2 regions of the Ectobacillus polymachus genome follow, and region 2 is predicted to be linked to the other one. Evidence: riboswitches for the same ligand, from Rfam matches in the RefSeq annotation. Region 2 holds a riboswitch; the other holds the start of a gene.
The links. A riboswitch is a leader RNA that binds a small molecule or an ion and turns the genes downstream of it on or off. The one in region 2 is predicted to bind lysine.
Positions count from the first base shown of each region.

Region 1: it holds a riboswitch for lysine, as region 2 does, so the genes downstream of both, ACM5BR_RS02400 (amino acid permease) here and lysA (diaminopimelate decarboxylase) in region 2, are expected to answer to the same signal.

Region 1 is NZ_JBLREB010000001.1:470,250-495,978, reverse strand. It holds gene ACM5BR_RS02460 (ABC transporter ATP-binding protein) at 1-206, opposite strand, end outside; gene ACM5BR_RS02455 (hypothetical protein) at 404-547, opposite strand; gene ACM5BR_RS02450 (YwaF family protein) at 706-1,425, opposite strand; gene ACM5BR_RS02445 (hydrolase) at 1,622-2,218, opposite strand; gene ACM5BR_RS02440 (ABC transporter permease) at 2,409-3,626, opposite strand; gene ACM5BR_RS02435 (ABC transporter ATP-binding protein) at 3,623-4,348, opposite strand; gene ACM5BR_RS02430 (efflux RND transporter periplasmic adaptor subunit) at 4,350-5,819, opposite strand; gene ACM5BR_RS02425 (hypothetical protein) at 6,237-6,803, shown strand; gene ACM5BR_RS02420 (YeeE/YedE family protein) at 6,858-8,090, opposite strand; gene ACM5BR_RS02415 (VIT1/CCC1 transporter family protein) at 8,281-8,991, opposite strand; gene ACM5BR_RS02410 (hypothetical protein) at 9,273-9,443, shown strand; gene ACM5BR_RS02405 (peptide chain release factor 3) at 9,495-11,066, opposite strand; lysine riboswitch at 11,371-11,562, shown strand; gene ACM5BR_RS02400 (amino acid permease) at 11,661-13,130, shown strand; gene ACM5BR_RS02395 (GNAT family N-acetyltransferase) at 13,289-13,714, shown strand; gene ACM5BR_RS02390 (M20 metallopeptidase family protein) at 13,868-15,034, opposite strand; gene ACM5BR_RS02385 (teichoic acid D-Ala incorporation-associated protein DltX) at 15,274-15,420, shown strand; gene dltA (D-alanine--poly(phosphoribitol) ligase subunit DltA) at 15,435-16,946, shown strand; gene dltB (D-alanyl-lipoteichoic acid biosynthesis protein DltB) at 16,943-18,091, shown strand; gene dltC (D-alanine--poly(phosphoribitol) ligase subunit 2) at 18,158-18,397, shown strand; gene dltD (D-alanyl-lipoteichoic acid biosynthesis protein DltD) at 18,394-19,569, shown strand; gene ACM5BR_RS02360 (NAD(P)H-dependent flavin oxidoreductase) at 19,922-21,001, opposite strand; gene ACM5BR_RS02355 (S66 peptidase family protein) at 21,100-22,023, shown strand; gene ACM5BR_RS02350 (SseB family protein) at 22,114-22,515, opposite strand; gene ACM5BR_RS02345 (hypothetical protein) at 22,561-22,764, opposite strand; gene ACM5BR_RS02340 (DUF3913 family protein) at 23,074-23,256, shown strand; gene ACM5BR_RS02335 (CPBP family glutamic-type intramembrane protease) at 23,374-24,417, opposite strand; gene ACM5BR_RS02330 (hypothetical protein) at 24,704-25,159, shown strand; gene ACM5BR_RS02325 (hypothetical protein) at 25,247-25,423, opposite strand; gene ACM5BR_RS02320 (GyrI-like domain-containing protein) at 25,546-25,729, opposite strand, start outside.
Region 2 is NZ_JBLREB010000001.1:1,251,920-1,259,772, forward strand. It holds gene ACM5BR_RS06410 (cysteine hydrolase family protein) at 1-124, opposite strand, end outside; gene lysA (diaminopimelate decarboxylase) at 262-1,593, opposite strand; lysine riboswitch at 1,704-1,886, opposite strand; gene pssA (CDP-diacylglycerol--serine O-phosphatidyltransferase) at 2,248-2,955, shown strand; partial or broken gene ACM5BR_RS06425 (transposase) at 3,020-3,250, opposite strand; gene yfmH (EF-P 5-aminopentanol modification-associated protein YfmH) at 3,531-4,814, opposite strand; gene yfmF (EF-P 5-aminopentanol modification-associated protein YfmF) at 4,816-6,078, opposite strand; partial or broken gene ACM5BR_RS06440 (ABC transporter permease) at 6,216-6,429, opposite strand; gene ACM5BR_RS06445 (BMP family lipoprotein) at 6,481-7,542, opposite strand; gene ACM5BR_RS06450 (GntR family transcriptional regulator) at 7,623-7,853, opposite strand, start outside.

The DNA.
Region 1 (25,729 bases), 770 kb from region 2:
GGCATTTTGTTACCCATTACATAAATCTCACCAGCATTTGCCTTGTCCATTCCTACAATTAGTTTTACTATTGTAGTTTTTCCTGCTCCTGAAGGTCCGATTAATCCATAAATTTGTCCTCTCTCGATTTCCATATCAATATTTTCTAAAATGATCTTTTTTCCAAAATGTCTGCTAACATGATCAATCTTAATTGAAGAATCCATTTCTATTCGCTCCCCTCAAAATTGTGAGTGAGTACTCACATAAATTATATAATTCACTGAATTTTGCGTCAAGATACAATAGTATTTATCGAAAAGTAAAACCGAATCCAATCATAAATAATATGCGAAAAAAAGAAAAAGAGAGCTCGAAATGAGCCCTTTGATAGTTCGTCAGTTCTATTTAAAAAACTAGTCATTTAATACTTAACCTCATAAGGATTCCCACTCATTCTCCTTCTTATTTCATCCGTAATCTCGAATGATTTTGTTACGGTAATTTCATTATTTGTACTAAAGTCAATCTTAATACTTCCATCAAAATAGATAGGTTTTTGTTCCAACATTTTCACTCCTTTCTTTTTTATTCCCTTGAATCGAATGCATGTTTTAGCATTGTAACAACCTACAAATTATCAACAAAAATACACCACTTATTAGTGGTGTATTTATACATACTATGCATGACTTCCTTCTTCAGACGAAAATTAAACGTATGCAACTATCTAACTTTCCGAATGATCCAAATTGGACTATATAGGAGCAAAAAACTAATCAGTAAGATTCCTTCTACCGACAAAAGATACCATGGCCACGGACCGAGATAATTCAAAATAGAAGAAATCTCAGGTTTTCTCATTAAATACATATAATTTCCATTTACTTCCTTATTAATTAAAAATACACATCCAGCGTACAAATTCACAATAAGCAAGCTTATCCATAGAGAGAGAAATGTCGGTTTGTACTTCTCGACCGCTAGCATAAAAATACAGGCAAGAATAACGCCGCCATGAGAAACGAAAAATTCAAGATAGCGAAAATGCGGAAAGGAATAGATACCTAGGTCTGGCGTTAGAAGTGCTTGTATGGAACTGCCTATCCCGGCAAAATATAAAAATTCAAAAATACGGAAATTTTTTGTTAGTAGCATAATAATCGCAAGGAAAATAGAAATGTCGCTTAGATGAAGAGGTAAAGATAAGCCAAGGGACCAAATATGAAAATAAAACAGCCAAACATGATAACCTATTTCCGCAAGAATTAATAGGAAGGCTAATGAGTAACAAAATAAACGATTCCATTTGCTCCTTTGAAATAAGTTACGTAAAGCGAATACACCTACACAAAGCAAACCAATAACTACTAATGTTACAAGATGTTCTTTTGAAAACATTTGAAAAGGACCATAAGCATAATCCTTTTGGAAGTAGTTCTGCATCATTTCACCCCGTTTTAGAAACCTACCTAATACACTTATTTTGGCTTATATCGCTATTCTTTTATTCAGTTCTATTACGTATTACAAATCATCTGCTTATGTATTGACGCTGTAATACTGACCATATAAAAAAAAGAGTTAATAAAAAAGGGGAATCTCGTAGGCTTCTGTGGCTGTAATCTGCTGAATAATGGATTTAGTTATTATCAAAAAGGTCAACCATTTGTTTGCTTGTCCGAATCTGACCGATCCTAGGGAAGATGTATTTACAAACATAATCATGCTCTTCTTTTGTTGAAGCTGTCATTGCATCTTCTACGAAGATTTGCTTATAGCCATGTTGATATGCTTCTCTAGCTGTAGTATCAACACCAATTCCAGTCGAAATACCACATAGTACAATCGTATCAATTCCACGGCGACGTAACTGTAAGTCAAGGTCAGTACCATAGAATGCTCCCCATTGTCGTTTGGTGATCTCATGAACATTGTTCATATTTTCTAATTCGGGTACGAAATGATCCCAGCCTTTTGGTAATTGTACCGGGTTGATTTTTAAATCTGTATTTGGCTTTAACATATCTTTTCCATCAACAGATGAGACTCTTACAAGAACTACAAATGCGCCCTTCTCCGTGAATGCACTCACTAATCTGCTCGCATTCTGAACAACCTGCGCACCAGTATAAGGGGAATGTTCTCTGTTTACAATTCCATTTTGCAAATCTATCACTACAAGCGCTGTTTTTTCTGCTTTTATTAATTCATTTTCTGGTGATTTTAAATCTTTCATTTTCTTTTCTCCTATTCATTTTACTTTTTGCAATACCATAACCGTATCATAGTTTACCACAAGGCCCAAAAAGTTCACCATAAGATATGGTTGAATGAAACAACTATATTGTTACTCAATAAAAAAAACAGGAATGACTCCAATATAGGTCATTCCCGTTTTTACTACTATCTATTGTTAATATCCCCTATTATTCATAACGCAGCGCCTCGATTGGATTCAATTTAGAAGCTTTTCTTGCAGGATATACTCCAAATACGATTCCAACGAGAATAGACGTTCCAAATGAATATAGAATAGGAGCAAGGGTGATGGACGTTGCGATATTGCCTACCTTCGTAAGTAAATCCGCTACACCGATTCCAAGCCCGATTCCAATAAGTCCACCTAATACACTAAGTGTTACAGCTTCAATTAGAAACTGCTGCAGGATGGCTCCTCTTGTTGCCCCAACTGCTTTTCGGATGCCGATTTCCCGTGTACGTTCCGTTACTGAAACGAGCATGATGTTCATGACTCCAATTCCGCCAACTACAAGGGAAATAGCGGCAATACCAGATAATAATGCTGTCATTACAGATGTAACTCCTTGCGCCGTACTTAAAATTTGCGTTTGTGAACTGATTTGGAAATCATCATCACTTTTTGGAGTTAGATGATGCTGCGAACGCAAGGTTTGCTCGATTTGAAACTGTGCTGTATCCATTTTATCAGCAGAAGTTGCTGATACGAAAATAGAGCGAACTTTCGATTGATCAAATAAGCGATTCATACCAGTTGTTATCGGAACAATAATACGATCATCGTTATTTGTTGATCCTTGGCTTCCTTGGCTCTGCAGAACACCAATTATAGTAACCGGCAAATTATTAATCTCAATCGTTTGTCCAATCGGATTCGCGTTCTCATTGCCAAATAAATTGGCTACGACCTGTGGACCAAGTACGGCTACATTTGCTTCTCCTTGTACTTCATAGCGGGAAAAGAATCGTCCGGAACGAATCGTCAAGTTTCGAATATCCGCATACGAATCTGATCCAGCTTCAATTGTAGTCGAATAACTTTGATTTTTATAGACAACTTGCCCTTGTTTACTTGCAAAAGCTGATACTGCGCTAATGCCATCCTTACCTTCTAATGCCTTCGCATCATCTATGCTCAAGTTTTGCAACGATCCAGCTCCTAATCGAACATTTCCTTGCTGCGCTTGTCCTGATGTAATAATAAGCAAATTGCTTCCTAGACTATTAACCTGCGCAGCAACGTTTGCAGATGCTCCTTCTCCAATCGCAACCATGGATATAACTGCTGAAACACCAATTATAATACCTAGCATCGTTAAAATGGAACGAAGTACATTGGTTCGTAAGCTGTTTAAGGAGATTTTTATGCTTTCGAGAAATTTCATTGTAAAACCTCCGCTTCCCGCTTTCCAATTCGTCGATTCGTTACCGGTTCGTCACGCTCGATTTTCCCATCACGAAATAGTATGATGCGTTTTGCATATTCTGCTACTTCGCGTTCATGAGTAACCATGATAACCGTTTTACCTGCGTCATTTAGCTCTTGGAAGATGCTCATAATTTCAATACTCGTTTTGGAATCAAGAGCACCGGTTGGTTCGTCTGCGAGTAAAATGACAGGATCATTAATTAAAGAGCGGGCGATAGAAACACGTTGCTGCTGACCTCCAGATAGTTCACTCGGCTTATTTAATAAACGATTGCCTAGCCCAACACTTTTAAGTGCCTTTTCAGCTCGATCTCTACGTTCATGTTGAGGAACCGTGGAATAAATCATCGGAAGCTCAACATTTGCAAGAGCACTTTGTCTAGGCAATAGATTGAAGTTTTGAAAGACAAATCCGATTTTTCGGTTACGGATAAATGCTAAGCCATCGTCATCTACGTCTGAAACGGGAAACTCTTGGATGAAATATTCACCTGATGTCGGTTGGTCTAAGCAGCCAATAATATTCATCATCGTTGATTTTCCTGAGCCGGAAGGTCCCATTATGGCGACAAATTCTCCCTCCTGCACAGAGAAATTCACATTATGCAAGGCATGAATCGTTTGTCCACCTAGCTCATACGTTTTTTGAATATTTTTCAGTTCAATGACGGTTTTCATATTAGTTACCTCCTCGGCTGCCGCCACCGCCGGCACCACCGCCGCCGAAGCCACCGCTACCGCCGCTGCTTCTACCACCAGAGCTATTGCCTCCGCCAAATCCAGATAATCCGTTTGTTCCATTGGTTTTATTGGAATTCGCATTCGGATTGCTTAAGATGATGGCTACCTTGTCTCCTTCTTTTAATCCAGACGTAATTTCAACTTTATCCGTACCATAATATCCAACCGTTACAGCTTGGAATCGTAAATTGGATGGAATATTTTGTCCATGGCCGCCGCTTTGTCCGTTACCGGTTTGAGAAGAATCCGAAGATGCCGAACCATCTGTATTTTGAACATACACACCATCTTTGCCATTTTTACTTTTCAAAGCCATAGACGGAACGTACAGAGCATTTGGATGATCCCCAACCTGTATCGTTACATTTGTGGTCATACCAGGTTTGAGTAGATTATCTGTATTATCCACGGAAAGAGTAACATCATAAGTAGTTACACCAGATGTTGTAGTTGCCTCAGGCGCAATGGTAGTAACCTTCGCATTAAATGTTTTACTATCAACAGCACTAGTAGTAACCGTTGCTTTCATATCATTTTGCACCTTACTAATATCACTCTGACTTACTTGTGCCGTAATTTTAAGCTGACTTGTATTTGCGTCGTCCATCACAATTAATGCCTTCCCATTCGTGGAAGTATCGCCTACGGCACCATTTACTTGTACAATGACGCCATCTATCGGTGCTTTAATCGTTAATTTATCTAACGCCGCTTGTTGTGCCTGCAGCGCTGTTGAAGCTTGGTCAACTGCTGCTTTTGCAGTTTGTACATCAGCTGTCTTTGGTGGCTCCTTTAATTGATTCAATTTCGCTACTGCCAAATTATAATCTTGCTGTGCTTGCTGTGCTGCATTATTTGCTTGATTGAGATCACTTTGAGTCATCTTTTTTGCATCAACTTGTGCTTGTGTATCACTTAATTTCTGCTGTGCACCATTCAATGTAATTTGCGCTTTACTCACACTAATTTGCTGCTGATTAATATCATCACTAGTGGCACCTTGATTTACTGTATTTAATTTCGCTTGTGCAACTGTAAGATTTGCTTGGTCGTTTGCCAGCTTACTCTTAGCATCCGTATCGTCCAATGTTGCAAGTACCTGTCCAGCCTTTACTTGATCACCTACTTTTACATTGATAGCAGTCACTTTAGTAGCACTGTCTCCATTTAAGGATACTTGCTGTGCTGCCGCAACGGTTCCAGAAGCCGAAATCGTTTCCGCTACATCTCCCTTTTGAACGGTAACATATTGAACTCGCGCTCCCGTGTTACTTTGTGCACTTGTTTTTGAATATACATAATATGATACCAATCCAATTACAAAAACAGCCACAATGCTAATGATTAAGACTCGTTTTCTTTTTTTAGGCTTTAAAGGTATTTCATTTTGCAATGCTAATTCAGACATGAGAGGCCTCCTATTCACTGCTATGCAGTTAATGAAACTTTTTTGTATCAGGAAATATCACCTAGTAATCTACCGATTACATTCTTCATTTCCACTTGGTTTAACAGTGAACCGGTATCTGGTTCAGCATCCCCTCCTTCAAGTAACCAGTTTGTCATAAAAAAATAATTAAAATTTCAAGTATATATTATCTATAAATTCTTAAGTTTTGCTTAAGAATTACATAGATTGCATCTTGACAAAAACTAATATAATTAGTTAATTTAATAATATAATTAGTTTTAATGTTAAGGATGATCTAGACAGATGTTTTTATTGGAATATCACTATGTATTCTTATAGATTTTGGGACTTCGTAGACTTTACTGCTTTTATTCAGACATTAAAAATAATGCATTTGGAAGGAGGCATGTACGCATGGCATCTACATTTAGATTTGTAGGCGGTTCTATTTCAATTTTATTAGGGGCTCTTTTACTTATCGGTCATATTATAAACCTTGGTGTTGGTACGATATTAGGAGAGACGATGATATTAACATCCCATTTGCTTATGGTTTTTGCATTTTTCGTACTCTATGAGGCACAAAGTGAAGAAAATAGTATTCTTGGAATGTTTGGTATGCTTACGGGGATTATTGGTACCATCCTTGTTACCGCTATTGTTCTAGTAGAAATTGCAGGAATTTCGGGAGCTTCTATAGACGCAGTTTTTGCAGCGAATGTTCCACATGCTATTCATTCATTTGGTCCCTTACTTTTTGTACTTGGAATGATTCTATTCGGTATTTCTGTGGCCCGTGGAACAACTCTTCCTCGAGATGGCGGCTATTTACTCATTATAGGAACGGTTATTTTTGCTGTAGCAAGTCTTGCAGGAAGTGCCGAAGATATCTTCAGCGTAATTGGTGCAATTATTACAGGCGGAGGATTTATTCGATTAGGATTATACCTTATTAAAGCTTCCCCTAAAGAACAGAATTAAAAAACACTCACAAAGCTCCATTTTATATCGAAACTTTGTGAGTGTTTTCGTGTGCTAAGAATTCTTACGTTTAAATCCGCAGCTATTACGGAATTGGATCCCAATTAAGCTTCCTAACATAGCCATGACCATCCATACCCATCCGTGTAAACTAAAGGATGCAACTCCTGAAAAATAGGCACCAATATTACACCCAAAGGCAAGACGAGCGCCGTATCCCATTAAAATGCCGCCAATGAATAGACCAACTAACATCTTAAATGGATACGAACGAAGACTAAAACGGATTGCTTTACCAGAAAGTGCTACTGCTAATAAAGCCCCTAGCATAATACCTATATCGGATACGGTTGTACCGTCATGAAAGACACTCGCATGCAGAGCAGCTGCATTCGGTACACTCTGCCAATATCCCCAAGTTTCAACAGGAACTCCAATAGCTCCAGCTATCTTCGAACCCCATAATGCAAATGCAGATGTGATTCCCCATGGTTTTCCAGCAATAAGAAGAAAGGCAATTCCTCCAATTGCTAGTGCAATCGTTCCTGTCATCCAGGACCATGGACCATGAAGAAGCGTATTAAACGAGAACGGTTCATTGCCAAATACTGTTTCAAGTTTGCCATAACGGCGACGCTCTACGAGAATGGTAATGAGAAAAACAATGGCAATGATCAATAAATTAAGTGCGAGTCCACCTACCGTACCAAACGATTGAATGAAGGAAATAGGCTGAAGATGCGGTAAGTTAGCCCACCATGTAAAATGGGCACTACCAATAACCGACCCGATGATAAAACCAACGAGGGTAATAACCGAACGTGCATCGCCGCCGCCAAGATGATAAAGCGTACCGGAGGCACAGCCGTCTCCCATCTGCATCCCGATTCCAAATAGAAAAGCGCCAAATAGAAGAGACACCCCTACTGGTGATACGGATGCTGCGATAGGATGACCAAACATCGTTCCCTTAAGTAAAAATGGTAAAAATAATAGATTCGTAATAACAAATAGGATCATTTGTGCACGTATCCCTACACCTTTTTTATCGCTTAAAAAGTAGCGAAATGAACTTGTAAAGCCATAATGTGCATGATATAACGCCAATCCTAAAAACCCTCCGAGCACATACAACGCAGACTGTTTACTTGAAAATGCATTACCTAACCAAATAGCTCCAATAACAAATAGAGTAACAGTAATGAAAATAATGGCTTGATTACTTTTTGGAACTATACCACTTGATTTACTTGGAATTGTTTGCGAAGCATTTGCTGAATTTGACATATACATCTCCTCCTTTACTAAAAGAATAGTAGCATTATAGCATATTATTCATTTATATCCAACGTTACCAATAGGTTTTATTTAAATAATTTATTATTTCTTGTGTGCAAACAAAAAAGGGTACTCTTTCGTTTTAGAGATACCCTTTTTTGTTTACTATCTTGGTAGGATGTACTCCAGTAATGATACGTTATGAAATTAATTTTGCAATCACAAACGCAATACCTGCAGCTACTCCACCCACTAAAGTTGTTTGCCAAGCACTTTTAATAGGCTTAGACCCAGTATATCTTCCCTTCACAAATCCAAAGATAAACAGTGCAATGAGTGTCATAATAACAGAAACGATAAGTGCAGACTGCGACTGTTGAATAAACATATAAGGGAGCAAAGGAACAAAGCCACCTACAATGTACGATAAACCAATGGTTAAGGAGCTATTTCGCGCTCGCTTCGGCTCAGGCTTTTCAAGTCCAAGCTCGTATTTCATCATAAAATCTACCCATTTTTCATCATCCTGACTAATGGCATCAACAGCCTCCTTGACTGTCGGTTCAGGAAGATGCCATTCACGTAATATATCTGCTACCTCTTCTCGTTCACGATTAGGTAATTCCACTATTTCTTTTCGTTCACGAGCTAGCTCAGAGGCATAGTGCTCTTCATCGGTACGAGCAGCAAGGTATCCCCCAAGTCCCATTGCTATAGAACCTGCAGCAATTTCTGCTACACCTGCAATCACGACTAAGCTTGGGTTAGAAACACTACCTGATAAACCAGCTGCAAGGGCAAAAGGAACCGTTAGTCCATCCGCCATTCCAATTACCACATCTCGAATAAATTCGGGAGCTAAAAAGTGCTGTTCTTCATGCGTATCCTTGTTCAATTCTTTCTCTGACATAGAAATTCTCCCCTTATATTTCAAATCAACTGCATATTCTAAAGCAGCGATAATGAAAATCCTTATCGTTACCCTTAAAATGCCACATGGTGCTATTACAAATGTAATAGCACCATGCCTGTTTCAAATTATTTGATTATCATTATTATATCACAATTTACAGAAACAGGCACATACGGTAAAAGAATCTTCAATAAAGAAAAATCTTTTTTACTCTAAATGCTCTGTTATAATTAAAACAATAATATTTCCAGTAATTACAACTAAAGGAGGATACACTTATGTCCAAGGATCGAAAAACAGGCATTTTATTTTTATCTCTTTCTACTGTATGCTTTGCAGGTTCTTATGCGTTAAAAACAATCTTCCTCTATGCCCCAACCTTTGGATTTTTATTAGGAACCCTCTCCCTAGTTACTGCAAGCTACTGGATAGGAAAAACCGAGAAATAATGAAAAAAGACAAGCACATCCCTAGTTGTGCCTGTCTTCTACTATTTAGCCTTACATGCTGCTCTCCAATGTCATATTCGGATGCTTTTCCTTAAACATACGAAATACAAAATCATTTTCAAATAGAATGACCGGATTTCCTTCACGATCCTCAACCTGCATAATACGCGAGTCAAACATGTTATCTTGCAATTCCTCTTTCTTCGTCCACATCGCAATACTATGCTTCATAGGAACAAATTCAATATCAACATGATATTCATTCTTCATACGATATTCGAAAACTTGGAATTGTAGTTCCCCAACTGCTCCTAAAATATAATCTCCAAAAAATGGCGTACGATACAGCTGTACAGCCCCTTCTTGTACAAGCTGGGTCATCCCTTTATCGAATTGCTTATGCTTGAGGGCATTTTTAGCTGTTACTTTCATAAATAATTCTGGTGGGAACTTTGGCAGCGCATCATATTGAAATACATCGCCACCATCTAAAATCGTGTCGCCGATTTGGTACGTCCCGGAATCATACAACCCGATAATATCTCCCGGATATGCTTCTTCAACTGTTTCCCGGTCAGAGGCAAGAAATTGCTGAGATTGCCCAAGCTTCAGCTTCTTCCCTGTACGAGCAAGCGTAACCGTCATCCCGCGTTCGAATTTACCCGAGCACACGCGAACAAATGCAATACGATCGCGATGGGCAGGATTCATATTCGCTTGAATTTTAAATACAAACCCTGAAAAATGTGGATAATCCAGATCAATTTTTCCCGCTGAAGAATTTCGCGGCTGCGGTGATGACGTTAGCTCGATAAATGCATCTAAGAACGATTGCACACCAAAGTTTGCGATCGCACTTCCGAAAAATACCGGAGTCAGCGTTCCGTTTTTAACCTTTTCAACCGAAAAATCATTCCCAGCTTCGTCTAACAAAGCAAGCTCTTCAGTTAATGTCTCAAGGTAGGAAGAGTCAATATGTTGTTTTACTTCATCCGTAATATGTTCGCCGTCAAAATCAGTAAAAAACGAATCCTTGCTGCCACGGAACACTTCTATTTGCTTCTCGAAGCGATCATATGTACCTTGGAATCGTTTACCCATGCCAATTGGCCACGTAACTGGGTAGGATTGAATTCCGAGCACTTCTTCAATTTCAGCAAGAAGCTCAAGCGGTTCTTTTCCCTCACGGTCCAATTTGTTTATAAAGGTAAGGATCGGAATCCCACGCATCCGACATACTTTAAAAAGCTTGATTGTTTGTGCTTCAATCCCCTTCGTTCCATCAATAACCATGACTGCACTGTCTACAGCAGTTAACGTTCGGTACGTGTCTTCACTGAAATCTTGGTGACCCGGTGTGTCCAAGATATTAATTCGATGGTCATTATAGAGGATTTGCATCACACTCGATGTAACGGAAATTCCACGTTGCTTTTCAATTTCCATCCAGTCTGATTTCGCATATTTTCCTGTTTTTTTTGCTTTTACTGTTCCTGCTGCACGAATCGTACCGCCTAGAAGCAATAGCTTTTCTGTCAATGTCGTTTTCCCAGCATCCGGGTGGGAAATGATTGCAAACGTCCGACGTGACGCAATTTCCTTGTTCATTTGCTCACTAATCATAACTGCATTCCTTTCCGAAAAATATATATAAAAAACTAACGATGCACAGTAGTGATTATCGTAGTCAATACGAGACTTATACGAGTCTTCTCTTTCTACTCAGCACTTCTTATCATATCAAATCCTGTCCCGTAGTTAAAGTTTAACTTACAATTCCTATGCATTTCCTATCTTAATTTTTGATTTCTTTACGATTTTCTTCCCTGCAACTAGTTCCTTGAGAAAAAACACTTGTACTTTTGCAATATATCTTCTATAATAATCTCGTCTTTTCAATTTAATAATTACAAAATCCTCATCAATCCGATGAGGTAGAGGTTGCGGCTTTTAAGAGTATGACGGACGAGATACAGAGAATATCGCCTGACTCCGTACAGAAAGGAAAAGCTGCCGAAGTTTGTGCTCCACTCTGGAAGCATGAGCTGGGACTGTTTTCGAATAGGAACAGGACTGTCACATTTGCAAAAACCGGCAAATGTGATGTGCTATCTTACGGAAGGCATGATGCGGGTAGTATATAACGTCGTCGAATCCTTTCGACGGCTTTTTTTATTCCCCACTCCTTCCAAACTATAAAAATAGGAGTGTTTAGTTATGGAAAGTACAGCAAGGACCGTTTCATCACATGAAACTACATCAAGTCAAAATGAATTGCATAGAGGTTTGAAATCACGTCATTTAACGATGATTTCACTCGGCGGAACCATTGGAACAGGATTATTCCTTGCCAGTGGGAATTCAATTCATAATGCAGGACCAGGCGGAGCTCTTGTGTCCTATATCGCTGTTGGAATAATGGTATACTTCCTCATGACAAGCCTTGCAGAAATGGCAACCTATATGCCAGTAGCCGGTTCGTTTAGTACGTATGCAACGAGATTTATAGATCCTTCTCTTGGGTTTGCACTCGGCTGGAATTATTGGTATAACTGGGCCATTACGATTGCAGCAGAATTATCAGCTGTAACAATGATTATGAAATATTGGTTTCCTCATACATCGTCCCTATTATGGAGTGCACTTTTCTTAGTTATTATGTTTCTATTAAATTACTTAGCTGTAAGAGGGTTCGGTGAAGCCGAATATTGGTTTTCAATTATTAAAGTCGTAACCGTTATTATCTTTTTAATAGTTGGTACTGCTATGATTTTTGGAATTATTGGCGGCAATGCAGTTGGATTTCAAAACTTTACGATTGGCGATGCTCCGTTCCACGGCGGATTTATGTCAACACTTGGTGTTTTTATGGCTGCTGGTTTCTCCTTCCAAGGAACAGAGCTTCTCGGTGTTGCAGCAGGAGAAACAGAAAATCCAAGAGTGGCCATTCCACGTGCTATCAAAAGTGTGTTTTGGCGAATTCTTCTCTTTTACGTGCTAGCCATTTTTGTTATTAGTTTACTTATTCCGTATACAAACCCGGATTTAGCAAATAGCGACGTTACTGTCAGCCCATTTACGCTTGTGTTTAGTCGCGCAGGGATTGCATTTGCTGCATCTGTTATGAATGCAGTTATATTAACTGCCGTTCTATCAGCTGGAAACTCCGGTATGTATGCTTCCACTCGTATGCTTTGGGATTTAGCTCGTGATGGAAAAGCTCCGAAGTTTTTAGCAAAGCTTGATTCACGCGGCGTTCCTGTGAATGCTCTACTAATAACAGCATCCGTTGGTGCCATAGCATTTCTTGCTTCTTTGTTTGGTGATGGTGTCGTATACACATGGCTATTAAATGCATCTGGTATGTCAGGCTTTATCGCATGGCTTGGTATTGCGATTAGCCACTATCGATTCCGTAAGGCTTATGTTGCTCAAGGACGAGATATAAGCAAACTACCTTACCGTGCAAAATGGTTCCCATTTGGACCTATATTTGCTTTTATCCTTTGTTCCATTGTTATTATCGGTCAAGGCTTCTCAGCTATTTCAGATGGAAAAATCGATTGGAACAGCATGATTGTTTCCTACATCGGCTTACCGCTATTTCTGATTGTTTGGCTTTGGTATAAAGCAGCGAAAAAGACAAAGATCGTTCCACTTCAAGACTGTGAATTCGTTGAAGAATAGGAAGTTAAAAAGGGGTACTCAAAATTTATGAGTACCCCTCTTCTATATTTCCATATAAATATTGCCCTCTCAAAAGTTTGATACTCTTTCCATTCGATATTATAATCTGAATATTACCTCATATCGGATTTCATTGTTTTAGAAAGGAAGGATCAATTTTGAAAGCAAAATATGTGACGACAGAACTAGAACGTAATGATGCGTTTTTCATTCGAAAAACTGTTTTTGTAGAAGAACAAGGTATTCCAATACAAGATGAATTTGATCAATACGAAGACGTTGCAAATCATATTGTCATTTACAATAACGAAGAGCCTGTTGGTGCAGGTAGATTACGCATCGTTGATAACGTAGCGAAGCTTGAGAGAATTTGTGTATTAGCCTCCTATCGTAAGTACGGTGTAGGTAAGCTGATTGTCACAACAATGGAAGATCTCGGAAAAGAAAAAGGAATGACAAAAGCGATGCTGCATGGCCAAACACAAGCAGAACATTTCTACAAAAAACTTGGCTATCATACGATTACAGAACCATTTATGGAAGACGGCATCCCTCACGTAATTATGGTGAAGGAGCTTCTATAATACGAGAAACGATTTTAATCTCTTTTTTAAAAATAAGTAAAAGGTACAAGCTTTCTTACTCGGCTTGCATATACTTATAGTGGACATAGTTCTTTCAACCCCTCTTCAGTCCGAATCTTGAAGCAGCTGTTTTATAAACAGCTGCTCTTTTTATTAATCGGCTGAAAGAAAACGATGCACAATATGAACGAACATACGTACACCGATAGATAGAGATTCTTCATCAATATCAAAGCGAGGATGATGATGAGGATAAGAGGTTTCTGGTGTACTTCCAGAACCAAGTTTGAAGAAGCAGCCTTTTGCCTTTTGCAAATAGGCGGAGAAATCTTCTCCACCCATCGATGGCTGGAGCATAATCACTTTCTCATTGCCTAGCAGCTCACTTGCACATTGTTCGATCAGTCCTGTAATCTCTGGATCATTAATGACAGGTCGATAGCCGTACCGATAGGAATAAGAAAATGTTGCACCATGCGCATCTACTATGCCCTTTGTGATTTGCCGAATTCGAGTATCCGCATCCTTGCGAAGCTCTTCCTTAAACGAACGGACTGTACCCATAATATGTGCGCGTTCTGGTATAATATTGTCAGCTGTACCGGCATGAAATTGCGTTACCGAAAGAACGCGTTGGTCGAAGGCATCGTTTCCCCTTGAAATAATGTGCTGCAAGTTCGTGACAATCTGTGCACCAATAGCAATGGGGTCAATACACACCTTCGGATGAGCTGCATGTCCTCCGCTTCCTTCTATTATAATATCAAACACATCTGGCGCTGCCATCATAGGTCCGTAGGTAATGCCAATCTTCCCGGTTGACAAGCCGGACATCATATGCAGACCAACTACTGCATCTACCTCATCCATAACCCCCTTTTGTACCAATTCTTCAGCCCCGCCTGGGTATTGCTCCTCTGCATGCTGAAATAGAAAACGAACTTCTCCCGCCAAAGAATCTGCTTGCTGCGAAAGTACATCGGCTGCCCCTAACAAGATAGCAGTATGTGCATCGTGGCCGCATGCATGCATAACTCCTGGTATCTTTGAAGCATAACTAACGTCGTTTTCCTCTTGAAGCGGTAGTGCATCCATGTCAGCACGCAGTGCAATCGTTTTCCCCTCTTTCTTCCCTTTTAAAATTGCCATGACACTAGACACCGTTGGACGAACAATCTCTAAGCGAGGAAAGGATTGTAATGTTTCATATACAAATTGCGATGTGTTATGCTCACGAAAAGAGACCTCAGGATACATGTGCAGATGCCTTCTCCAACTTACTGTTTTTTCCTTTATATTATTTCCTTGGAAATCATTCATGATCTTTCCCTTCTCCCTATTATATTTTAGCATTTGCATATACATTTAAAGCAGAATGTACTATACTATTTTCTGATTCTTTTAACGTTTCCCTCCATATCCATATGGTGGAATCGCAAAAATATGAACGTATTCTCTGGTTATTTCATATTGCAAAGGATTTTCTTTTTGTTAGTACAGTGATACTATCAAAAATAGAACATGGTGATAGCAGCAGGATGTTATGTAGGAGGAAGCTCATGAAAGTAATTCAAAAAATATGGGTAAAACCACAGACACAATGGGTATGGAAAACCCTCTATTATTTATTCATTCTTCTAGCCCTTCTCGGGATTTATGGATTTAAAGATACAACTTCGAGTACATTTATTTACAATGAGTTTTAAAGTGGGGTAAGCATATGAATGTGTTAGAACAAATAGAACAATGGACCCTTACAGAGCCGAACCGTAACGCGTTCGTATGGAGGGATCAACAACTAACATACGGAGAATTGAAAGAACAATCTGACGCACTTGCATATTGGATAGCGCAGCAGCAGATAGGTGAAGCACCGATTGCAGTATATGGACATATGCAGCCAGAAATGATTATCATGTTTCTTGCCTGCGTAAAGGCAGGACATGCATACATTCCAGTTGATACCAGCCTACCGGCTGATCGTATTCATCGTATTGTTACGAATTCTTGTGCAAAGCTGTTCCTTTCAGCAGCAGATACTGCGATTCCAAATGTAGCCATTCCTATCGTTCAAAAGGAAGAGCTGCAGCAAATATTTTCTACTTATAAGGGAAGAGCAGCAGATACAACATTGGCGGTAACGGAAAAGGATACTTTCTATATTATTTACACTTCCGGCAGCACAGGAAATCCGAAGGGTGTCCAAATTACGCTTGGCAATTTGCAAAGTTTTGTGAGTTGGATGCAGCAGGATTTTCCCATCACGCCTGGCCAAATATTTTTAAATCAAGCACCATTCTCATTTGATTTGTCTGTTATGGATTTATTTCCTGCCTTAACAACGGGGGGGACATTGTGGGCCATCGACAAGGATATGATTGCCAAACCTAAAGATTTATTTGCGTTCCTTGCAAAGTCCCAACTAGAAGTTTGGACGTCTACACCTTCCTTTGCACAAATGTGTCTTATGGAGCCTTCATTTACGGAAAATATGCTACCAAACTTACGCACCTTTCTGTTTTGCGGAGAAGTTCTTTCAACTGACACAGCTAATAAACTAAAGGAACGGTTTCCAAACGCACGTGTTATAAATACATACGGTCCTACCGAAGCGACAGTAGCCATTACACATGTAGAAGTGACGGAAGATATTCTACATACACATCCTTCTCTTCCTGTCGGCTACTGTAAATCCGACAGTCGAATTCTAATTATCAAAGAAGACGGAACCGTTGCAGCTGAAGGAGAAAAGGGTGAAATCATTATAAATGGTCCAAGCGTAAGCATTGGCTATTTAGGTAGCCCGGATTTAACAAACAAATCCTTTACAATCATCAATGGTCAACGTGCCTATAAGACAGGCGATTCCGGTCATATACAAAATGGACTTCTCTATTTCCATGGCCGCTTGGATTTTCAAATAAAGCTACACGGCTACCGTATGGAGCTAGAGGAAATTGAACATCAGCTCCGAACGAGTTCCTATGTAGAAGCAGCGGTTGTTGTCCCTGTTAAAAGAGGAGAATCATATGATCACCTATTAGCAGTAGTGATTCCGAAAAAACATTCGTTTGAAAAGGAATATCAGCTCACTTCTGCTATAAAAAAAGAAATTGCATCCTTTCTACCGAGCTATATGATTCCGCGAAAATTTAAGTATCGTGAAAGTATACCGATGACAGCAAACGGAAAAGTCGATCGAAAAAAATTGTTGAGTGAGGTTACAGTATGATTCCTTATGCAACGTTTACCTATTTTTTCATTCTAATGATCCTGCTTGCTCCTACGATCATAGCTGGGCTACGAGGAAAATCACTGCGGACATATAACTCCGTTGTCACTGTTATCATACTTGCTATTATTTTCGCTAATCAGCCGGTGCAAGCCGTTTCACTCATCGGCTATACTTTATGGCAAGTCTTACTTGCAAAGGGATATCTCCCTTTGCGTAAGAAAAACAATAAAGCGAGCACATTTTATGTTGCTACCTTTTTGGCTATTCTACCGCTTTTGCTTGTGAAAATCATTCCGATTATACAGCCGTCAAATGCCATTGGCTTTCTTGGCATTTCTTATTTAACATTTAAATCGGTGCAAATTATTATTGAAATAAGAGACGGGCAAATTAAAGAACTGTCACTCTATGACTTCCTTCGTTTCCTACTCTTCTTTCCAACCATTACATCTGGACCAATTGATCGCTATCGTCGCTTTCAAAAGGATATAGAAAAAACACCATCAGCAGAAGAATACAAGGAACTTCTTTACATAGGGATTAATCGGATATTTCAAGGATTTCTGTATAAGTTCATCATCGGCTATTTGATTAATGAGTATATGCTTCATACAGAATTTATCATGCGCAATACGTTTTCTTCTGTGCTCGTTTATATGTATGCCTATAGCTTCTATTTATTTTTTGATTTTGCCGGTTATAGTGCCTTTGCGATTGGGATTAGCTATTTTATGGGCATTAAGACGCCCGAAAACTTTAATAAACCATTTATAAGCCGCAATATTAAGGACTTCTGGAATCGCTGGCACATGAGCCTATCCTTTTGGTTCCGCGACTATATTTATATGCGCTTTGTTTTCCTTATGACCAAAAAGAAGCTTATTAAAGACCGCTACATCGTTTCCTACATGGGATTTTTCTTGAATTTCTTTATCATGGGAATGTGGCATGGACTCCATACGAATTATATCATTTATGGTTTGTACCACGCACTTCTATTTATATTGTTTGATCTATTTGAACGGCAAAACAAAAAGCATAAATTTTGGCCGAAAAATAAACTAACGCATATCATTGCAATTATCATTACATTTCACTTCGTATGTTTCGGATTTCTTATCTTCTCCGGCAAAATCATCTAACGTTGCGTTTTGCCTAGAAGCGAGTACTATAAGGTTATGAAAAAAAAGGAAAAGGAGATTACAATCATGGCTGAATTAACAGAACAAGTATTAGACTTACTAGAAGAAGTGTGTGAAAACGATATAGTGAAAGAAAATCCAGATGTTCTTCTTTTTGAAGAAGGCATTCTTGATTCATTTGGAACCGTTACTTTATTAGTAGAAATTCAAGAACGTTTAGGCATTGAAGTATCCATTTCTGATTTCGACCGCGAAGAATGGGCTACACCAAACTTGATCATTAAAAAATTGGCGGACATGCAATGAAAACTCCCAAGTTTGGACCGATCCTTCTAGCATTCCTAATCTTTTGTATCCTGTTGTTTCTTCCCAATTCGTTTTTGCTTTCTCTTTTGAACGATAAAAAGTTGGAAGATGCAGCTACTTCCTTAAATCCAAACGTATTTCAAGGAATTGATTTACAGAAGAAAATGCTAGAGGATCCGAAATACCTTCCAATGTATGGCTCATCAGAGCTATCTCGGTTAGATGTATACCATCCATCTAACTACTTTCGCGTAAATCCTGACGGGTTTACGCCATTTCTCATTGGTCGAGGCGGTACGCAATCACTAACTCATTTCCTAAGCCTGGCTGCAAACGCAGATCAATTAGAAGGAAAAAAAATCGTCTTTGTTCTTTCTCCGCAATGGTTTGTGGCAGAAGGATTAAACGAGGAGCATTTCGCACCTAATTTTTCATCAATCCAGGCATATGACTTTCTCTTTAATCAAACGATTGATCCCGCACTTAAGAAGCAGGCTGCCGAAAGGCTCCTAACCTTTGATGTAGTGAAAAAGGATAAGCTGCTCACAACAATGCTTGATGGAATTGTATATACAGACTCTGCACACACATGGAAAGCACAGGCTGCTAAACCACTGGCATACATGTACCGAAGCATTCTACAGCGAAAGGATTTTATTCTTTCCCTCGTAACTGTGTACGGACGTAAGCCCAATACAGATCCACATTTGAAAAATCTAACATGGGATCAACTCGAGCATCGCGCTGATCAAACTGGAAAAAACGACTCAAAATCTAATACATACGGTATAGACGATAGTTACTATAACGATAAAATTTCCCAAAAGCTAGCTGCATTAAAGGGCTACCGAGCAAATGAATCGTACGATGTATCACCAGAATACAATGACTTGCAAATGGTACTAGATTTATTAAAGCAAAAACACGCACAAGCACTCTTTATCTCTGTTCCTGTAAACGGGCCGTGGTATGACTATGCAGGGTTCCCACAGGAACGACGGCAATCCTACTACAAAAAAGTAACAAATCAAATCGAACAATCCGGCTTTACCGTGGCTGATTTCTCTGACCATGAATATGATAAATATTTCATGAAAGATACCATTCATGTCGGCTGGAAAGGCTGGATTTACATTGATGAAGCGATAAAACAGTTTTATGATGGAAAGTAAACGGAGGATTCCTTCAGGCCGATGGGCAAAACGTGTCGGATTTTGCGAATAATCGATAAATCAAGGAAATTCGTTGATAAAAGTCTTCTTTTCGTCGATATATTTTAATTTTCGTCGATAAACGATGTTTTTCGTTGATAAATATATTGATTTCGTCGATAAAACCTCCGTGGTCCAACTTCGCAGCTTAGATAAAGTAAGAATGGAGTTCGGCATCGTGGCAATGGCCCACAATCTATTGAAAAATGAAAAAGTGCCAACGAAAAACAATTTGTTTTTCGTTGGCACTTTTATTTTAGGGACTTTTTAGACGGTCCCTTTTTACATAGAAGATTTACTAATCTAGCATTCCTTACAATCTAAATTGATGCAGCTCTGCAACTCGTTTTTTTGCTTGCTCCATCGTTTTCTCAACTAAGTCAGCTGCTGTTAGCTCACGAGCTAACGATGAAGCCTGTCCTGCCCAAAGTGCCATATAATCCGCATTTCCTTGCGTGGCCGCAGCACTACGAAGTGATGACGTAAGAGAATTTTGAATCGGATATGGAGGCAAATCCTGTTCGCTACCTTTCATCTGCTTTATAAATGCGTTCTCAATTCCGCGAGCATAGCGACCTGAAAATACTCTCGTTACGACCGTACTCTGATCATTACTATGTAAGACAGCTTGCTTATGAACAGGATGCGCCCCGCTTTCTTTACAAGTTAAGAAAGCAGTCCCCATTTGAACCCCCTCTGCTCCTAATGCCACTGCTGCAATAAGACCTCTTCCATCCATTATGCCACCAGCAGCGATAATCGGTATGGTAGGAACTGCTGCAATGAGCTGAGGAATCAGTGCCATTGTTCCAATTAGCGAATGAGGCTCAGTTCCAAGAAATGTGCCACGGTGCCCACCAGCTTCACTGCCTTGCCCAACGATGGCATCAACACCAATATTGGCAAGTACCTTCGCTTCTCGCACATTTGTTGCCGTGCCTATTATAATGGTTCCATGCTTCTTTAGCTCTTGTATCTCCTGCACATCCGGTATATCAAAGGCAAAGCTAACGATAGGAACCTTTTCTTCGATTAACACCGCTAGCTTCTCATGATAATCCTCTTCTGGAATGGCTGTTCTATGTTCTTGTAAACCTAATTGTTCTTCCATAGGACGAATCATACGCTTTCCATTTTGAATCATTTGATCATCTATTAATCTTCTTCTTGCAATTAGCAAATTTACAGCAAAAGGCTTTGCAGTCAGTTCACGTATTTTTGCAATCGTAGAACGAATGACTTCAGGTTTCATATATCCAGCACCTAGTGTTCCGAGACCTCCTGCCTCTGAAACGGCTGCTACAAGCTCAGCTGTTGTTACCGACCCAGCCATTCCTGCTTGAATAATCGGATACTTTATACCGAGCATATTCATAAGCTTAGTTTGTTCCATAAATAGTCCTCCTTTTTTCTATCTGTACATAACTTCTATTAGAGAAGGGTAAATCCTTGTTATTTTTGCATATATTTCGAATAGGGGGGAATAAATCCATGAACAAACCACCAGCTCTTAAAAAGGGAGATACTGTACAGATTGTTGCTCCCGCAGGTCCCGTAAATGAGGATGCAGTACATTTGATGAAACAATATCTCATGCATCTTGGTCTTGATGTTCAATTAGGACGTCACATTTTTGGAAAGGATGGATTTTTAGCCGGAAGTGATGCACAGCGGTTAGAAGATTTACAGCAAGCTATCACAAATCCCGATGTCAAGGCAATCTTTTGTGCGAGAGGCGGCTATGGAAGTGCAAGATTGCTTCCATATTTAGATATAACCCCGTTGATTAGTCAGCCAAAAATTTTTTGGGGATATAGTGATATTACTTATTTACATATTATTATGAACCAACATGCAAGGATGATCTCCTTTCACGGACCTATGACTGATGGATATGGAACGATGGACGTTCATCCTCATTCCTTGTCCTCCTTGCAGCAGCTATTTTTTCCTACTCCCATTCTATTCTATGCGAAGCAGGATGAATATCCCTCATTCTCTCACACAGTGCGCGCTCCTATCGTTGGAGGAAATGTAACAGTTCTTGTCAGCACCCTTGGGACTCCTTACGAAATCGATACAACAGGCCGCATACTCATGCTCGAAGATATAGACGAAGCGCCCTATGCCATTGATCGCATGCTCAACCAACTTCGTCTAGCAGGAAAACTGCAAAACTGCGCTGGTATCATTCTAGCGGATTTTCATGACTGTGAGCCGAAAAAAGGTAAGGAGTCTCTTTCTTTAACGCGAATTGTTTATGATCACATTGTTCCTAATCAAGTCCCTATACTTGCCGGCTTTCCCATCGGCCATTGCAGACCAAACTACGCGATTCCAATTGGAGGATATGCCGTGATGAACGGAACAGAACGAACCCTTCTACTAGAACCTGGAATCGTATCGACCTACTGAATTGCCCATTAACAGCATGCATCAAAAAATAGTGGATACTATGATAGGAATCTAAGTATCCACTATTCATTAACCATGCAATCTTTTCATTTACGAATATAAAGAAAATATTTTACCGCTCGCAATATCTTTTACTTCATCAGGTGAAAATGTTTTGCTTACCTCCGTACCAATATTAAGCACAACTGTTGCCTCAAGATCTATAATATTAAAAAGTTCCTTGCCACGAATCGTAATCGCTGACATTTCACTCGGAATAGCCTCTTGCATATATGAAATTCTAGTAAATATCGGAAGAACCCACATATTATCTCCTTGAAAATATCGAAGAGTTATCTTTCCTTCCGCTGCACCTTTTTCCGATTCAAGCTTGCCAAACGTATATAAGTGTGCATCAAGCAAAGCATCATAAAATTCCTTACGTCGTTTTTCATCTGTCTTAGCCAATGCCACTAACGCTTCCACTCTTGTTAATGCAGAATATTCAGTCATACAGGATTCATCCTCGCTTCTCTTTGGTAATGTAAGCATCATTATTCAAATATTTATACGCTTATCCACCATAAATCGTTTTATAACTTCCAATAGGAATAATAACGGAATAATCACCTGTGTTTCATACACAATTCGCTTACAAACATACCATGCTTCACAGACCTGAATCGAATCCTCTAGTTTCTTTTCAAGTGCTAGCATACGTTCCCATAATCGCTGCCATTCCTGCCAAATCTCACAATCCAAGATTATCATGTGCCCCTTCCATAAAGTGAAGCTTCCCTCAGCGGGGGTTAGTTGAACCAATCAGCTTTTTAGGTAGTGTCCCTCACTTGTATCTCGTAAGCCTTAAATTAGAGGTCTTACTGCCCTTAATATCGGGATAAACTCTATCTACTATATTAATACAAATGGGTGAATTTTCCTATCTCTAAAATAGGTAAATTTATTTTTTTGGACAACCCTTCTACAAAAAATAATAGAATCATTGCAAAAAAGAATAAATATGATATATTATGTATAAAAATAAGAATTGGCAACGAAAGGAGTTTCAGTATGAAAATCTGGTTTTACGAACACGAAAATAAAGAAGCTGACTTATTAGGAATCTGGGACAACGTACCTACCATCCCACGAATTGGTGAAAAAGTTGAAATCATCGACCAAATCCGTACCGTTATGGACATCAAATACATCAAAAAAGGCAGCAACTTCAGAGTAGAAATCTTGATTGCATAGCTCTTTTACCCCTTCATATACAAGAAAAAAGCCAATTGCTATTTATTTGAAGGCTTTTTTCTTTTTGATTTCATCTCTCCGTTCCAGCAAAAAAAGAAGCTCTGCATGAGAGCTTCTTCATAAGGTCATGGGATAACCATGGTTAGATTTCGTAATAATTAACTTTTCTCCGTCCATCTCTAATTTTACATAATCCTCTTCTTCAAGATGGAGTTGGTTAACTATTTCATCTGGCAAGTCAACCATCATAGCATCCTCACCTATTCTCACTTGGCGTATCACATCATGTCGTTCTTCTTGAACGGGATGAATCTGTTGCAGGGCAGGCAGACCTTGATCAGTTGAATGGCGCCATGCATTCCGTAGAAAAGGGATAAACCAAATAAGACTAATTAAAACCGCAATGATCGAAAATATTAAATCTGGAGTCGATCGTAAATCAGCCAGTTGTAATGGTGCATGATTTAAGTCAGATGGACTCATGAACTGGGTTATACTAACGGTTAAGTTGTTTAACGAATGAATGACCATCCCAACTAATAAGCTTCTCGTCTTTATATAGATTAGACACATCGTAATACCAAAAAGTGTAGCACCAATCACATCGGAATGTCCTAATCCGAACAAGATGGAAGAAACCAATATTGCCTTTCGAATGCCCCACTTGTAGCTAAGACGATTAAGAAAAAAGCCTCTAAATATAAGTTCCTCCATAATCGGAGCAAATACACAGGCTGATATAATGCTAAATACGGTTGTGAAACCATTGTAATTGTTAATGACCTGATCCGTATTTAACAAGCTAATAATATAATTAGGTGCTATATACGATAATAGGTAAAATTCAATGGTTGAAATTCCGATAGAAAATAGCATCCCCATCGCGGTTGCCAGTATAATTAGTTTCCAATCCCACTTCATTGGGCGATCTAGAAAGCTACGAAACTGTAGGTTTTGACGTTTCATTTTATAAGAAAGCCAGAGCAGTGGAAATGCAAAAAATACGAGTGTATCGGAACAGACTGTACTTATACTATCACCTATCGGACCACTGTCTACAAATACAGATAGCGGTACCATAACAACGAGAGCCCCAAGTAGCATCCATAAGAAAAAGCTTCGAAGTTTAACATTCGCAAACGCTGTAGAAATAAAAAACACCTCCAAACCTTTTTCATTTACTCTAATTTTACAGTATTTCAATCTATTTTTCTTTCTTTTTCAATGGAAAAAAGGAAAATCTGTAAAGGTTTACTCCTTATCAAACGTAAGATTAGCAAGCATCCTGTATAGACTGAAATCAATGAAGAATGGTGTTAGAGCCTCAGATCACTTTAAACTACTTAGAGCATAATAATCTTTTTTCTAAATTTTTATCCCGCTTTATAAAGGAACATGCATAAAATGTAGGGAATATACAATCAGAGGTGGCAAAGGAGGTGCAAATATGAAGTATATATACATGATTGCCTATGAAGATTCGATAAGTCTACCCGAAATAGGAATGCAACGAAGGCAATTGAATAATTTTTTTATCGAAAATGGCATTGAGAAAGTTATATGTGGTTACGATTCTTTTTCCTTCCATCTTCTCGATGAAGCGATTCATCACTATCATACTCTTGTTTCCGTTATTAGTGAGTTTCATTGTGATCACGATTTGGAGACGAATCGGACTATTCCATTATCCTTTGAAAAGGAACTTCTTCTTCCGAATACACCTGTTGTATTTATTTTGAAAAAGCTGCATGCAAAGCACTTGCTTACGTACATCAATCCGTTTTTTAGTGAATTCGATGAAGTTGCTTCGCATGAACTCGGCCTCTTTCGAATTGTATGTGAATCCGACCATATTGGCATTGAAAGGATTTGGATTCCATTCCTGAAACCTACTACAGATTAGTGTATCCTAAGCTTAACACATTGCCTATGCAGTGGTCTCATTCCCGTTACATAGGCAATGTGTTAAGTCGTTCTGTCTATTTTAATATTATTCTTTACCTTTTTTACGGATTACAAAAAATTTTACAATCCCAAATCCTACTAAACCCCAACCTAATATGAAAAAAATCGTTGATGCAATACCGGATGTATGAATTAAATGTGAAAGTGTAATTGCAATAACACCAAGCCCGCATATTAAACCCACTAACTGGTTTTGTTGCATCCTTATCCTCCTTTTTATACGTTGATCATGAAATAAAAATAGGAACTTCAATCGATAAGAAGTTCCCTTTCTTTTTCTAAAACATCTTTATTCTCTAAGATAAAAAAGGATTACTGTATTATTTATTTTACAGAAATATAAATATCAACCTGGCTATTTTGAGGGTCTTTTGCTCTACTATCATACAGTTCAAAGTCTGTTTTGAAAGCTCTTTCTCTATCCTCTGACCAACTCCATATTTCTCGCCATGCTTCAATGACTACTTCAGGGATAGGTCCCTTTCTAGTTGTAAATATTATATATTTT
Region 2 (7,853 bases):
TCGCCTGTTCAATTGCCCTATTTATGGTATGAACCCAAGCAGGTGGATCATTATATTCTATAGGCGTTACAGCATTTATATAATGACGTTGCATATCCATGACTAAGAGCGCTGTATTCCGCATATCGACTCTCCTAAAATAAAAAGGGTTGCTACCATTATATGATGAGGTACGCGAGAATATCCTTTAGATACAAAAAGGCGAGATAGGAATCATCCTACTCGCCTTGTAAAATTTTTATTATAGACTTTTAGGCCTTGTTACCGCGAGGATTGCGGTGCGAGGTTGTTCGATAGCATCCGATCATTCTTCACAAGGTCAGCATAACTTTCTCGTTCTACGACGATTTCTGCCTTTCCATCCTTTACAAAAACTACAGCTGGTCTCGGAATACGATTATAATTACTTGCCATCGAATACCCATAGGCGCCTGTACATGATACAGCTAGTACATCCCATGATGCAACTTTCGGCAGGACAATATCCCAAATCAGCATATCACCGCTTTCACAGCATTTTCCAGCAATTGATACCTTTTCTGCCGGCTGGTCGTTCGCACGATTCGCTAGCATTGCCTCGTAAGATGCCTGATAAAGGGCTGGTCGTATATTATCTGTCATACCACCATCTACGGCAACATATTTCCGAATACCTGGAATTTCTTTAATCGAACCAATTGTATACAGAGTCGTTCCGGCATCTCCTACAATGCTACGACCTGGTTCAATCCAAATTTCCGGCAGTGGATAATTACGGCTTACAAACTGTTTACGTACTGTGTCCGTCATCTCTTTGACATAGGTTACAATCGGAAGAGGTGTATCTCCATCTGTATACCGTATACCGAAACCGCCGCCTAAATTTAAAATGGTCATGATTTCACCTGTTTCCGCACGGACTAAATCGAGGAAGGCACTTAATATTTCAATGGCACGTACAAATCCATTTGTTTCAAAAATTTGCGAACCAATATGAGAATGAACACCTAGTAGATGAAATGACGGCTTTAATAAAGCTATTTTCATGGCTTGCAGTGCTTGCCCGCTCGTAATACCAAAGCCAAATTTTGAATCATCCTGTCCTGTTGTAATATATTCGTGCGTATGTGCTTCAACGCCAGGAGTGACACGTAGCAATATATTCACAATTTTGCCAGATTCCTTTGCAAGATCATGTAGAATTTCAAGCTCGAAAAAATTATCAACCACGAAGCAACCGATATTTGCATCAATTGCCATACGAATTTCTTCCTCTGTTTTATTATTTCCATGAAAATGAATTCGTTCTGCTGGAAAACCTGCTTCGAGTGCCGTATACAATTCGCCCCCAGATACTACATCAAGCGATAGATTTTCTTCCTTCGCTAGTTTACCCATTTCTAAACATAAAAACGCCTTGCTCGCATAGGCGACTTGATAGGAGAACCCGCTCTCCTTAAAAGCAAGATTAAACGCGCGGCTTTTCTCACGTATGAACGCTTCATCATACACGTATAATGGCGTTCCGTAGGTTTTCACTAGCTCAGTGGTATCACAGCCTCCTATTTCTAAATGTCCTTGCTCATTTATGCGGCTTGTTCCATGCAAATACATTGTTACTCCCCCTAGTTTTGTGTAAGAAAAAACGCGTAGAACCAAATGTTCATACGCGTTTCTATAAAATGAATTTCAAACCATCATTTTTTACAAGAAACCGCATCAACATCTCTAATAGTTCTCCACAAGCCCTTACTTGTGACAGTCCTGCACTTATTCAATGCAAGCCCAATGAAATAGTATTCAGGCTACTAGTTCACTTCGGCAACCATTTCCTTTTGTACTATGATCTTAGACCCCAGAAAGTCTCACATAGACTACTAATAAATGTTGCAACCTCTATTCATGAGATTAGATGAGGCTGTTATATAATTATTAACGTGATATATTGCTTTTAACAATACCAGACGAAAAACAAATTTGTCAATCCATTTTATATTTTTACACAAATTCTAATTATTATTCAATAAAAATGTAAAACTTGTACACGATTATTACAACGTTTACAGATAATATACATATTCAAAATGTATGAAAACAATGCTTTATATCGATTGTTTTGTGGTATGATAGAAAAGAACGTCTTTTATATGTTTAATCTTCCCATTATCTATTCAACCAGATATTTACCCAAAATCACCATAATCCTTACTTGTAGGATTTATAATAGTGGGATAAAAAGAATCTAAAAGGAAAGTAAGGGATCATAATTTGTACAGAGCAGCTATTCCGAATTTATTTACACTCGGAAATTTATTCAGTGGATTTCTGTCCATCGGATATGCATCCATTGGACATTATCGCTCCGCAGCAATATTAGTTTTAATCGGCATGATGCTCGATAGTTTAGACGGTAGACTCGCTCGTTTACTTCGTGTGGATTCACCAATTGGCAAAGAATTGGACTCATTGGCGGACATTATTACGTTCGGCGCCGCGCCTGCACTTTTAATGTATTATACATATTTTGATAAATTTGGGATAATAGGCTTATATATAGCAGGTTTGTTTCCACTGTTTGGGGCCTATCGACTAGCTCGGTTCAATGTTACGCCAACTTCGACCTCCTTGCATTACTTTACAGGAGTTCCGATAACAGCCGCTGGTGGAATTATGGCTTTTCTGACCTTGTTCTCACATATAATTCCACACATTATTCTCGTTGTCCTATACATTGTCTTCGCCTTTCTCATGGTAAGCCGCATTCAAATCCCTAGTTTAAAGGAAGTCCCTATTCCAAAGTATAGCATTATCGTTACACTCTTTTTACTCGGGATTATTATTACTATGTATACGCGAAATTTCGGGAGAATTCCAGAATTTTTATTCGTAGCTATACCACTCTATGTCGTTTATATGCTTTCACAGTTTTTACGTCAACGTCACTTTGACCGTATCAAGGATCAAGATGAGAAATAATGTTTTATTATAGAAAAGGCATCCTTCGTTGAAGTGACCCCAAAAAGTTAGACATTTATTTTCATTAGACAGCTTCTAAGGTTTGAGTTCGGTATTGCACGGGACTCAAACCTTTTAGTTTTGCCTTAATTCGTTTGTTATTATAGTAATCTATATATTTTGCTAATTCTTGTTTAAAATCCTCAACACTTTCAAATTCCTGTGTATATAATAATTCTGATTTTAAGGTACCAAAGAAGTTTTCCATTACAGCGTTATCATAACAGTTACCTTTACGGGACATACTCTCATTCATATAATTTAGTACGTCTAGTTTAAACTGTGTCGAGTAACTTGTATATGATTTTTTGAATAACCCTTCTTCTCCATCATGCTGGTACTGCCTTACCCAGTTCATTATCAAAGCTTTAGATGTACCTATGGACGCCCCCCAATCGAAGCATAACTCTCTCTTCCATCTAAATAACGTTGAACTGCCGCTAATTTATCTTCTACTGTAAATTTAGTCATAAAAAAACTGCTCCCCCAATTATTAGACTCTGTCTAACAATTGGGGTGCAGTTCACTCCTATTAACTATTTTGAAACAACTTGACAAATACTAATCCGTTTTTCATCCCTACATTCATTTGCCGCAGCTACAATATCCTGTACTGAAATTTCTTCAAGAATAGAAAGGGCATCAAATAAGTTTGAACCATTAAATGCATAGCGTGTAAACTGGTTTGCAATAAATTCTGGTGAATTTAACGACCGTAAGAAACCACCAATTTTTTTCTTCTTCGCACGATCTACGACGGCATCTGACAACGTATTTTCATTCGTTTGAAGCAAGATATCAATGATTCGTTTCGCTAATTCATCTGGATCCTTTGTATCCCCGCCGATCATTGCAAAACCAAAACTACTTTCTTCGGTGTAATCATACGAAAACGTATCATCAATGAGCCCATCGTTGTAAAGTTGCTCATAATTGCTTGAGCTTTTTCCAAATAGACAGTCTAATAAAAGAGATATCGTAATTTCGTACTTTAACTTTTCACGCCCTGTGTGTGCCTTATCTTTTCCCTTTATACCGACTAAGCATTTTGGCGTTTGTACTTGCATTGGAATGACAAGCTTTTTCGTTGCAACATGTTCTGGTTCTTCTTCAAACCATCGCTTAATTTCTGGCTGCTTGCTATAATTCTTTTTCACTTGGTTATTACGAACTAAATCCATAAGCAAAGCAGGGTCAACAGGACCTACAATAAATAAAAGCATATTACTTGGGTGATAAAATGTATGGTAGCATTCGTACAACAAATCTTTCGTAATACCGCTAATGGATTCTATCGTCCCAGCAATATCTATTTTTACAGGATGTTTCTCATACATACTATCAATTAAACCAAAATATAAACGCCAATCTGGATTATCTTGATACATTTGTATTTCTTGACCGATGATACCCTTTTCTTTCTCAACCGTTTTTTCTGTAAAATACGGAGATTGAACAAAGTCAAGTAATGTGTTCAAATTTGTTTCTACATTCGATGTACAGGAAAACAAATACGCAGTTCGAGTAAACGAAGTAAAAGCATTGGAAGATGCACCTTGTTTACTAAACAGTTGAAATGCATCATGATCTTCTTTTTCAAACAGTTTATGCTCAAGAAAATGAGCAATTCCATCAGGAACATGTGTATATTCACTTTTCTCTAGCGGGACAAACACATTGTCAATGCTACCATATTTCGTCGTAAACGTTGCATACGTTTTATTAAATCCTGGTTTTGGCAAGATGTATACGTCCAAGCCATTTGGCAGTTTTTCATAAAATAGCTCTTCTTTTAATTGATCAAAAGAAATGGTATTCATCTTATACCTCCTCTAATCCACGTAGTAGATACACGGTATCCATCTTTATGTTCTTCGCAACCGCAATTATTTCATCTTTTGTTACCTTATTAATGGCTGGAATCCATTGTTCAATTGGAATATCAACGTTAGCAACAACATTATGGTAAAGAATTTCAATAAGCCCCCTTGGCATATCTATTGTTTCTAAAATCTGATTCGCAATGACAGCCTGTGTTTGTTTTACATCTTCATCTGTAAAATCTCCGTTTTGCATGGCTGTCAGCTGCTCCTTAATGATGGCCAGTGCTTTTTCGTAATTCTTGGATTGAATACCTGACATCACAAAGAGCAAACCTTTGTGACTTTCATAGCGTGATGCAGCATAATAGGCAAGGCTGTTTTTCTCACGTACATTCACAAATAACTTAGAATGAGAGAATCCACCGAACAAACCATTAAAAACTTGCAAAGCAAAGTACGCTTCATCCTTGTATGTTATATTGGTACGATAGCCAATATGTAATTTACTTTGCTTGAGATCTTGCTTCTCTATTATTTCCTTTGCTTTTGTTACATCGGTCCGTTCCTTATCATTTTGCTTCCGAATATTTCGTTCTGGTAAATCAAAATATTTTTGTACAAGCGAGATTGTCTCATCTGGTAAATCTCCAATGAGATACAGATCGATTTCATCCTCAGCAAGTGCCTGCTGATAATAGTCATAAAGGGATCTCGGCGTAATACTAGCTACTTCCTCTTTCTTTCCATTCGCACTAAGACGATAGTCCTCATTCTGGCACATCTCTTCGATAAGACGTTCACTTGCATATCGCATTTTGTCATCATACACGGAATCAATTCGCTGAATTAATGCACGTTTTTCAGCTTCAACGATAGCAGGTTGGAATGCACCATTTTGGAGCGAAGGGCGTTGCAACACATCGGATAACATCTGGATTGCTTTTTCTAATAGAGGCGGAGCATTATGCAAATAGATTTCATTTGCAACATCCATATAAATAGAAATGATGTGTTCTTCCCCTTTTTTACCGACATCTACCGCCAAGGATGCTCCGTACATTTCTTCTACATATTCTCTTACATCTTTCACCGTTGGAAGCGTTTTCGTTCCGCTTTGAAGAACATAAGGAAGAAGAGCACGATACGTTACAGTGCTTGAAGCGAGTGGTGCCTTCATTCGAAGTACTAGTGTATTTGTTTTATATTTTACAGTACGAATTGTATGAACGGTTAATCCAGCGATTTTCTGAACATGTTGCATATGTATTCCTCCTTTTTCAAATAGTCATTTACAATATACCGTTTTCTAACATTCATTTGCAACTTGACTATGTTACAGCTAGTATATGCAAAAAAACTCGCGTACATTTCGCGAGTTTTTTTGCAAAGCGTATGATATTATCGTTTTCCTTTTTCATACGGTGTTCCAAGCGCTTTTGGAGCTTCAGAGCGTCCAACAAATCCAACTAAGGCTAAATATAGTAAGGACATAAGGTAAAATCGTTAATAACACAGATGGTACTCCTTGAAGAAACGGAAGTGTCCCTCCTGTTATAGCCAGAGATTGCGCAAAGCCAAAGAATAATGAGGCTCCAAGCGCTCCAATTGGATGCAATATGTAATCGAGATGAATCGTATTACAAAAATATTTCCAGGTATTAATTTATTTTTGTAGAGAAGCTTCATATGTCTTATAATCTTGTTCTGTTGCCGGTATCTTAATCGTACCATTTAAAATTTGTTTTTTAAATTCGTCAACTTTTGCTAACGCTGCTTTTGATACATTATCTTGGGTAGGAGCGATATCAACACCTTTGTCCTTTAAACCAAATTCTTTTACACTGCCACCTTTAAGTGTGCCGTCTTTTGCCTCTTTTGCTACATCAGCTACTGCAACGTCCACGCGTTTAACCATGGAAGTCAATGTTACATTTTCAGGCATACCTTCTTGGCTTTGGTCACGGTCAACACCGATTACCCATACCTGTTGTCCTGCTTTCTTACGGTTTTTCGCTTCGGTAAATACACCGTTTCCTGTTGCACCAGATGCATGATAAATTACGTCAACGCCTTGACCGTACATCGCAGATGCCAATACAGAACCTTTTTCTGGTTTATCAATCGCATCTGCATATTCAGATACGATTTCAATTTTTGGATTTACTGATTTTACACCTGCCATAAAGCCATATTCAAATTTTTGAATTAACGGACTTTTCACTCCGCCAATAAAACCAACTTTATTCGATTTTGTCGTCATCGCTGCTACTACACCAACTAGGAATGATCCTTCATTTTCCTTAAAAGTAATGCTTGTTACATTTGGCTTATTTACAACACTATCTACAATCGCAAATTGATTATTTTTAAATTGATCAGCTATTTTTGCAACTGAATCTTGCATTAAATATCCCATACCGAACGTTAAATTATAATTTTGTTGTGCCAATTTCGTTAAGTTCGGCTCGTAATCGGAACTTTGCGTTGACTGTAAATAACGATAGCCTTCGTTTTCTTTTAAACCATTATCTTTACCGAATTGCTTTAAACCTTCCCATGCAGATTGGTTAAATGATTTGTCATCTACTCCACCTACATCTGTTACCATACCTACTTTAAAACTAGTGGACTTGTTTACATTACTTGAATTTGATGTTCCGCAAGCTCCTAAAACGGCACTTACAGCAAGCGTGAGTGATAAAAAAAGCGCTGCCTTTTTTTTCATACTAACATCCTCCTTCATTGTCTATAATCGTTGACTGTCCCTTTTGAAAGATTGTCACCTACTCAAAAAGAACAGGGACCTTACAAACGTTTTCTTAAAACATGAAAGCTAAATGTGTCAGCACGAAAATAATTAATGGAATATAGGATTGGTTCATCACTTTGATCATAATGCATTTGCTTTAATACGAGTAAAGCTGTTTCTGGGTCACATTCTAATATAGGTGAAACCTTGGGATGATAGCCTAGAGGTTCAATATATGCGACTGCATATGTAATACGTTTATTGGTCTTCTTATGAATAATATTTAA